2 regions of the Marinobacter sp. AN1 genome follow, and region 2 is predicted to be linked to the other one. Evidence: predicted binding sites of a transcription regulator. Region 2 holds the regulator's gene; the other holds the start of a gene.
What was found. The regulator LexA, encoded in region 2, represses DNA repair genes until DNA is damaged. The targets are predictions, from matches to a motif close to CTGTNTNNNNANACAG.
Positions count from the first base shown of each region.

Region 1: the regulator LexA is predicted to act here: its motif matches at 2,061-2,076, upstream of recA (recombinase RecA).

Region 1 is NZ_CP110342.1:1,616,830-1,621,331, forward strand. Features, by position in the region: gene mutS (DNA mismatch repair protein MutS) at 1-1,326, opposite strand, end outside; gene LJ360_RS07415 (CinA family protein) at 1,501-1,998, shown strand; gene recA (recombinase RecA) at 2,122-3,174, shown strand; gene LJ360_RS07425 (flavodoxin family protein) at 3,200-3,670, shown strand; gene LJ360_RS07430 (hypothetical protein) at 3,732-4,016, opposite strand; gene LJ360_RS07435 (Lon protease family protein) at 4,292-4,502, shown strand, end outside.
Region 2 is NZ_CP110342.1:2,838,175-2,842,676, forward strand. Features, by position in the region: gene LJ360_RS13030 (SOS cell division inhibitor) at 1-73, opposite strand, end outside; gene LJ360_RS13035 (DUF6586 family protein) at 314-787, shown strand; gene LJ360_RS13040 (hypothetical protein) at 814-1,074, shown strand; gene LJ360_RS13045 (cell division inhibitor SulA) at 1,093-1,512, opposite strand; gene lexA (transcriptional repressor LexA) at 1,566-2,183, opposite strand; gene LJ360_RS13055 (amidoligase family protein) at 2,400-3,395, shown strand; gene LJ360_RS13060 (gamma-glutamyl-gamma-aminobutyrate hydrolase family protein) at 3,388-4,164, shown strand; gene LJ360_RS13065 (SIMPL domain-containing protein) at 4,157-4,502, shown strand, end outside.

The DNA of each region.
Region 1 (4,502 bases), 1.2 Mb from region 2:
GATATTTCGAAGCTCATCAAGCTCCTCATCATAGCCTTCCCGGATCACGCCGCCGTCCCGTATCACTACCGGTGGGTTGTCGATAACGGCGCGTTCCAGCAGGTCGCTCAGTTCCGGATAGTCGCTGATGCTGGTTGCCAGCCGAACCACGTGGTGGGAGTTGACCGGGGTCAGCGCCTGCTGAAGGTCGGGCAGGGCCGAGAAGGCATCCCGCAACCGGGCCAGGTCACGGGGCCGGGCCGAACGCAGGGCAACTCGCGCCAGGATACGCTCGATATCGCCCACCCGTTTGAGCAAGTCATGCACGGGCTCATAGTGGAAGCCATCCAGCAAGGCGGCCACGGCATGCTGGCGCTGTCGCACCTGGTCTGCATCCCGCAGCGGACGGTTCAGCCAGCGCCGCAGCTGTCTGGCGCCCATGGCAGTCGCGGTACGGTCCATGACCCAGGCCAGGGTATGTTGGTGACCACCCAGCAGGTTGGTGTCGATCTCCAGGTTGCGGCGACTGGTGGCGTCCAGTACCACCGCGTCTTCCCGGCGTTCCCTGGTAAGCTTGCGGATGTGCGGCAGGGCAGTGCGCTGGGTTTCCCGGGCATATTGCAGCAGGCAGCCGGCGGCGCAGATGGCCAGGGTCAGGTCTTCGCAGCCGAACCCGGTCAGGTCCCTGACCTGGAGTTGCTGGGTCAGCAAGCGGTGGGCCGTGTCGCCTTCAAACAGCCAGGGGCCCTGGCGTCTGACTCCGCTGAGACCTTCGAGTACATCCTGGTAGGGGAAGTCTTCGCTGATCAGCACTTCCGCCGGGCTCAGTCGCTGGATTTCCTCCTGCAGGGCATCGACCCCCGAAATCTCCGAAACCGCGAAACGCCCGCTGGAAATGTCCAGGGTGGCGATACCAAAGCCGCCGCGACTGTGATGGATCGCCAGCAGGAGGTTGTCCCTGCGGTCCTCGAGGAACGCTTCGTCACTCAGGGTACCGGGGGTGATAATGCGTACCACCTTGCGTTCTACAGGACCCTTTGCGGTAGCGGGATCACCAACCTGTTCGCAGATGGCGATAGACTGACCGGCCCGGACCAGCCGGGCGATGTAGTTTTCCGCCGCATGGTAGGGCACCCCGGCCATGGGGATAGGGCTCCCCCCGGACTGACCCCGGGCGGTCAGGGTGATGTCGATCAGCTCAGCCGCCTTCCGGGCATCCTCATAGAACAGCTCGTAGAAATCCCCCATACGATAGAACAGCAGTTCATTGGGGTGTTCGCCCTTGATCTTGAGATACTGGCGAATCATGGGAGTATGCTGGGACTGGTCTTTCTGGGCTGCCGACATGAAAACGTCCGGTTAAAGTTGTGCGGTCTCTGTCTGGAGTCTGTTTACTGCCCGTGTAGAATCGGACAATCACCGGCCAGTATTCTGTCCGGGTGTGCGCAAACCAGGGGAGGCCCGGGCAGGCCACCGGATTGTAAGAGAAACGGCCAGCGGATGAAATGAGGAGGTGTGTGAATGCTCAGGGAAACAACGCTTCAACAAACGGTTCAGCAGCTCGGTGATCTGCTCTCCCTGAGGGGGGAGACCGTCGTGACCGCCGAGAGCTGCACCGGCGGCTGGCTGGTCAAGGCGCTGACAGACCGGGCCGGTTCGTCAGCCTATGTCCTGGGGGGGCTGATCACCTATAGCAATAGTATGAAATGTGACCTGCTGCAGGTTCCCTCTTCAGTTCTCGCGGAGCATGGCGCCGTCAGTGAGCCGGTAGTGCGGCAGATGGTGGCGGGTGCGGTGAGGGCCAGTGGCGCCGACTACGCTATCGCCACCAGCGGTGTTGCCGGCCCCGGCGGGGGCAGCGAGGACAAGCCGGTAGGTACGGTCTGGTTTGCCTGGGGGTCGCCGGGCACTGGTATTGTCGCCCAGTGCTGTCATTTCGAGGGTGATCGGGATGCGGTGCGCCGCCAGAGTGTGGTCTATGCCCTGCAGGGCCTGCTTGATTACCTGCAGAAGCCGTAAACGACTGATACGGCGGGTTTCCCTGAAAGGGGTTGGTCTGCTGTCGCGACTGTGTTTTAATACTGTTCAAGTATACAGTAACCGGCCCGGGCAGACGGCCAGGACTATTGAGGGTTTGTACCGATGGAAGATAATCGCAAGAAAGCACTGAACGCCGCGCTAAGCCAGATTGAGCGCCAGTTTGGCAAGGGTGCCGTCATGAAGATGGGCGATCAGCCCCGTGAAGCCATCCCGGCGGTTTCCACCGGCTCACTCGGGCTGGATGTAGCCCTGGGTATTGGTGGTCTGCCGTATGGCCGGATTGTGGAAATCTATGGCCCGGAGAGCTCCGGTAAGACCACGCTGACCCTTCAGGTGGTCGCAGAGGCCCAGAAGCAGGGCAAGACCTGTGCATTTGTCGACGCCGAGCATGCGCTGGACCCGATCTATGCGGAAAAGCTGGGTGTTAACGTAGACGATTTGCTGGTCTCCCAGCCGGACACCGGTGAACAGGCCCTTGAAATTGCCGATATGCTGGTCCGCTCTAATGCCGTTGACGTGATTATTGTCGACTCGGTAGCGGCACTGACGCCAAAGGCGGAAATCGAAGGCGAGATGGGCGACAGCCACGTTGGTTTGCAGGCCCGCCTTATGTCACAGGCACTGCGCAAGCTGACCGGTAACGTCAAGCACGCCAACTGTCTGATGGTCTTCATCAACCAGATCCGCATGAAAATCGGCGTCATGTTTGGCAGTCCGGAAACCACCACCGGTGGTAATGCACTCAAGTTCTATTCTTCCGTCCGCCTGGATATCCGCCGCATCGGATCTGTAAAGGAAGGCGACGAAGTCGTGGGCAACGAGACCCGGGTGAAAGTCGTCAAGAACAAGGTGTCGCCGCCCTTCAAGCAGGCTGAATTCCAGATCATGTACGGCAAGGGCATTTACCATATGGCTGAAGTGCTGGATATGGGCGTGAAGGAAGGCTTCGTGGATAAGTCGGGCGCCTGGTATGCCTACAAGGGTGACAAGATCGGTCAGGGCAAAGCTAATGCTGCCAAGTTCCTGGAAGAAAACCCTGAGGTGGCAACCGAGATTGAGACGGCTATCCGTGAAAAGCTGATGCCCAAGCCGGTGCCCAAAGAGAAAGCGGTTGCCGAGGCAACGGCAGAAGAAACCAACGACGAACTGCTCTGATTATCCGGCAGGCAAGGAGCTTCCTGTGGGGGATTCCAGAAAGCTGCTGATCGTAGCCCACGCCCCGTCGCCAAATACCTGCAAGCTGCGGGATGCGGTGGAGGAGGGCGCCAGGCACCCGGACATCGAGAATGTCGACGTCCGGGTACTTGCTCCGCTCGACGCGGGGCCAGACGACGTGTTGTGGTGCGATGCCATTTTGCTCGGCACCACAGAGAACCTGGGTTATATGAGCGGCGCCCTCAAGGACTTCTTTGATCGCAGTTATTATCCCTGCCTGGATAAAACCCAGGGATTACCCTTCAGCTTTTATGTTCGTGCCGGCCACGACGGTACGGGTACCCGCCGGGCAATCGAAAGCATTACTACGGGGCTGCGTTGGCGCCAGGTGCAGGAGCCACTGCTGTGTCGGGGCGAGTATCGAAATGAATTCGAGGATCAGTGTCGGGAGCTGGGCATGACGCTGGCAGCCAGCCTTGATGCCGGCCTGCTTTGATAACACCCGGTAGTCTCCCCGGGTTGTCTGTTCGGCAAGTCAGGGTTTCGCCACATGCCGCTCAGGCATTGGTACTGATATTGCGCCCCCGACGATCTTCCAGGTCAGCAGGCTGACGGGTCCTCGGGTTCAGCAGCAAGGGCCGTCGCCGGCTGCCTTTGCGACGGCGCTCCTGCCCCTTGAAGGGTAGTTGCCGGCGACGACGGTCCGGCTGTACCCGACGATCTGTTACCGGCTCCTCAGGTGTTGGTCGGGCGTCTTCTACTCGCACGACCTCCTTTGCCGGGACCTTTCTCGGTTGCTCCAGTGCTGAAAGCGAATGAGTCAGCGTTTTCAGAATGTCCACAAGTCAGTCTCCCTGTGAAAACTCTCCCGGCGCTCCTGGCCGACAACGGAAAGTGGGCTGTTGCATCGGTTTGTCAGATTTGACCTTCAACTCGGTTATCGGCGGCACCTGGTCAACCTTTAGTCAAAAACTGTGTGCTGCTCCACAGCTCAGCGCGGTTCTCCTACGGAACGCGACAGTTGTTCGTCAACATCCTACAATGGCGGGTTCCTCGGCGCCGGAAATGCCGGCTGACCGCCCCCTGATTCCCTAACTGGCAACAACAGGACATCACATTGAAGGCATTGCCCCTGAATCAGCTTTACAAGGCTTGCGTACTCAAGGATCTCCCCTTCAAGACCACCCGGCAGCTGGATCCGCTGGCTGAAATCGTGGGCCAGAACCGCGCGCAGGAAGCGGTCCGCTTTGCGCTTTCCATGCCGCATGGGGGCTACAACGTCTACGCGGTGGGGCGCAACGGACTGGGTAAGCGCACCATGATGCTGC
Region 2 (4,502 bases):
CTTCCAGCGCCCGTTGCAGCTGGTCAATTCGTTCATCCAGCCTTGCAAGGGCTTCATGGGCGTCATTGGTCATGCCAGGCCTCCGTATACTGTCAGGGTTGCCCGAGTTAAGCCGACGGCTTATCCAATTCAGGCAGCTTCGTTCGAGTATACAGGCCACGGCGCTACAAAGTCGCTGCCTGGCCATGGGGAGCCAGGCGAAACAATGCCACACGCAGCCGCGTGCCAGCGCCAGAAAGCGGAAGAAATTGCACACAGATTCTGGTAAGATACCCCGTTAATCAGCGATTCATCCGACGAGGTACAGCCAGCCATGTCAGCACAGTGGCAGACACTGGTGTCACAGAAGCTCTACCTGGCAACCCAGTTGGCCGGACTGTCCCGTAAGCAGGCTTCCGCCACTGATCGGGAAGCCACGTTGCAGGGGGCTATTGAGCTGGCTTTGCGGGCTCGCAAACTGATGTTTGCCCTGGTAGCCCGCTATCACCAGCAAAACCGGGCGACGCCAGCCACCGTGGAAGAGCTGACCACACTCATCGCCGATACGCCGGACGCTGAGCTGTTGACTGACCTGGCCCGCACCCCGGGTAGCTGGCTGAACCACCTGGAGCAGCTGGAGGTCGCCCAGAGCGAGCCTCCGCGGCAGCAGAAAACGGTATCGGAAGAGAATATTATCGCTGTATCGACGGCTGCCGGGCCCGATCGCTCTGCGGACGGCCTGCTGGAAACCCTGGCAGCCATGAAAGCATTCATGACAGACCTGGGCGAGCGCCATGCTGAATGGTAGCAGCCCGGGCTTGATGTAAGGATTCTATGTCACCTTCATTCTTTGAAATTGTACAACTGAGCGACGGCGACTATGCGCTCAAGCGTGTGGACGATGAGTCGGCCCCGCTGGTGAAGATCTCGTTTTCCCAGGAAGCCCGTGAGCTGATGGAAAACCGCGACATGACCGTTGCCCGCGCCATGATCGACGCCGGCATCCAGGCCGTGAGCCACATCAACGATGCTGTAGACTGGGAAGATGCCGACCCGGAGGATTTCGAACTGCACGCCCACCACACCCTGCACTAACCAGGCAACGTTGCGTCATTAGCGGCACCGCAGAATCACCCCGTGGCTCTGGCCGCGGGCAGATGCCTGCTCCAGCGCCCCGAAATCCCGATTCGACAACCGGGTGGTCCACATTACCACCGCATGGCAGGTACCAGCCCCTAATGCCCGCTCTGCCAGCTCAAAAGCGGAATAGTCGCGGCTTGACCTCAGCACCAGCAGCTCGCTGGCAACAATTCCATGCATGGTCTGCCACTTGCTGACCAGCTCCTGGGGCGGGTCGATCCAGGCCAGCCAGCGCCGCTCCTGGTTCAGTTGGGTCAGCATGGGCAACAACAACTGGAAGTTTTCTACCTGCCCCGGCGGCAGAATTACCTCGGTCACGTTTCCACGCGGTTCCGGTGCCGGTTCGGCGACCGGCAGCAACTCTGTGTTTACACTCAAACCCAGCTGTTCCATGACTTCCTCCCGGAATACTACGGGCTGACACCGGATGGCACCAGCCTGAACAATCAATGCACCTGGTGCAGGTCGGACTGTCGAATCACGCCAACCCCGAGGCCCTCAATGACCAGCTCCTGCTCCCGCAGGTCGACGACAATCGGCTCAAAGTCTTCGTTCTCCGCCACCAGGTAAACCTGGGGGCCTTCCCGCCGGTAACGCTTGACCGTGACTTCCTCGCCAACACGGGCTACCACCACCTGGCCGTTGTGGACATCCTGGGTACGGTGCACTGCCAGCAAGTCACCATCGAGTATTCCGATATCCTTCATACTCATGCCCCGCACCCGCAGCAGGTAATCGGCAGACGGGTTGAAGAACTCCGGCTGCAGGGTGCAATAGTCCTCGATGTGTTCCTGGGCAAGGATGGGGCTACCAGCCGCCACCTGGCCGATGACCGGCAGCCCCGGGTCCTGCTCTTCTTCCGGCAGGCGTATGCCACGGCTGGTACCCGGCACCATTTCGATGGCACCCTTGCGAGCCAGTGCTCGCAAATGCTCCTCGGCAGCATTGGCCGAACGGAAGCCCAGCTCTTCAGCAATCTCCGCACGGGTGGGCGGATACCCGGTTTCATCCACGTGACGACGGATGATGTCCAGTACCTGGCTTTGTCTCGCAGTGAGTTTCATGAGCAGTGGCCCTCGTGGCTAGTGCTGGTGTTATATACAGTAACTCAACTTTATACAGTATTCTATCCAGTGTAAACCCCGACACGACTTTTACCCCCGCACAACTGCCTGCGGTGCACAGGTGAACTGTTACCAAGGTTTTTTCCAGCGGGCCGGGAAGCTGTTACATTGACGTACTGACCTCAATCCGGTGCCACTTTCAGGGAGTAAGAATACATGCCAGAGCGCTGCCAGATGCCCGATGTGCTAACGACCGACGAGGGTGAAAAACGTCGGGTGGGCGTGGAAATCGAGATATCGGGCCTGGGCTACGAAAAACTGGTAGCGCTGACGGCCGACCTGCTGGGCGGCAAGGCCAGCACCGCCAGCCGCTACGTCAGCCGGATTGATTCGCCGCTGGGGGAGTTCACTGTCGAACTGGACTCTGACCCGATCAAGGACCTGGACCTTCAGGACCACAGGGTGCCGGAGTCCCTGCGCGAGCTGGGCGGCCATGCCATGGACGTTATTGACTATGCGGCTGAGCGGCTGGTGCCACTGGAAATCGTCTCGCCCCCCATCCCGTTCGAGGCACTGGAGACCATTGAGGCCCTGGTGGATCACCTCCGGGAAGCCGGGGCCGTAGGCAGCCGTGAGGCCATTCTCTATGCCTTCGGCCTGCAGCTGAATCCCGAATTGCCTGCGCTGGACGCAGACACACTGCGCCGCTACCTGCAGACATTCGCGGCACTGTATGACTGGCTGAAGGGCCGTCACCAGCTGGACTTCAGTCGCAAGGTAACCACCTACATTGAACCTTGGGCGAGCAAATACGTCGACAAGCTGGTCGCAGAAGGCTATTCGCCGGATATGGAAACCCTGATGCGGGATTACCTGAAGGATAATCCTACCCGCAACCGGGCCCTCGACCTGCTGCCACTGTTTGCCCATATCAACGCGGACCTGCTGGCAGAATATGTGGAAGACCCTCGCATCAAGTCCCGCCCTACCCTGCATTACCGGCTCCCGGACTGCGACATCGACAACCCCCGCTGGCACTTCTCCACCGTCTGGAACGACTGGGTCGTGCTGGAGCAGGTTGTCGCCAACCCTGAACATCAACAGGAGCTGAACGACCTGTTCCGGGAGAGCCGCACCCTGTCGTTCCGTAACCTCACCAGCACCTGGCGTACCCGCTGCCAGCACTGGCTGGAGAACCGGGGTTATGTCTGAAACCGATAACGCCGCGGAACAGGAAGTACCCGGCCTCACCATCGGCATCAGCGGCCCGTCCCGAAAACGTACGGCAGACCGACTGATTGCCCTGGGGCTGAGGCTCTATGGAGCCCATACCCACTACATCAGGCCCGGTAGCAAGGTCGATGTCTCGCTGCTTGATGGCATCGTGTTGTCCGGTGGCAGTCATATCCATCCGGAACTCTATGGCCAACAGCCAACCATCAATGCGCGCTATGACCGGCTGCGGGACAGTACCGACCAGGTCCTGCTGACCGAAGCGGAGCGGCTGCACCTGCCGGTACTGGGTATCTGCCGGGGCGCGCAGCTGATCAACGTCTTCCGGGGCGGCTCCCTGTGCCAGGATGTGACGCCACTGCGGGTTAAAACCCGCCATCGACCGCTGTTACTACCCCTGCAACCGGTGGGCATCGTGGAGCCTACCCGACTGGGGCGTATTGCCGGTACCCGGAAAATCGGCGCCAACCGCATCCACAGCCAGGCCATCCAATGGCTGGGCAGTGGACTGAAGGTCAGCGCCGTGGACAATGACCTGTTCGTGCAGGCCATCGAGAATACCCACGGGCAGTGGCTGATGGGTGTTCAGTGGCACCCGGAGTACCTGCTCTACCACGGCGTACACCGCCGCATATTCCGGGACTTTGTACGCACCGCCGAACAACTGAAACTGGCCCGCCTGACCCGGGGTGAATACCCGGAACCCGAAGGCCCGCCGCCAACGTCAGAAGGAACAGACCATGAGTGACCACCCTTTTCGTCGAATCTTCAGCCCGGTAATGCTGGCCCTGATGCTACCAGCCGGCGCAGCACTTGCCGATACTCCCGAAGTCAGCCTGAGTGGTGAGGGCCAGGTGCGTTATATGCCGGACAGTGCCAGGCTCAGCTTCTCCATCAATGCAGAACACCCGGACGCCGACAAGGCGCTGGAGCAGGTCCGGTCCACCATGGAACAGTGGCGTGACGCCATCGAAGACATACGGGGGGAACTGGTGGATTACAGCGACGCCTCAGCCCACCTGTACCAGCGCCGGGAACCACCACGGCCAGTCCGGGACGGAAACAGCCAGGACGAAGAGCCGCAAA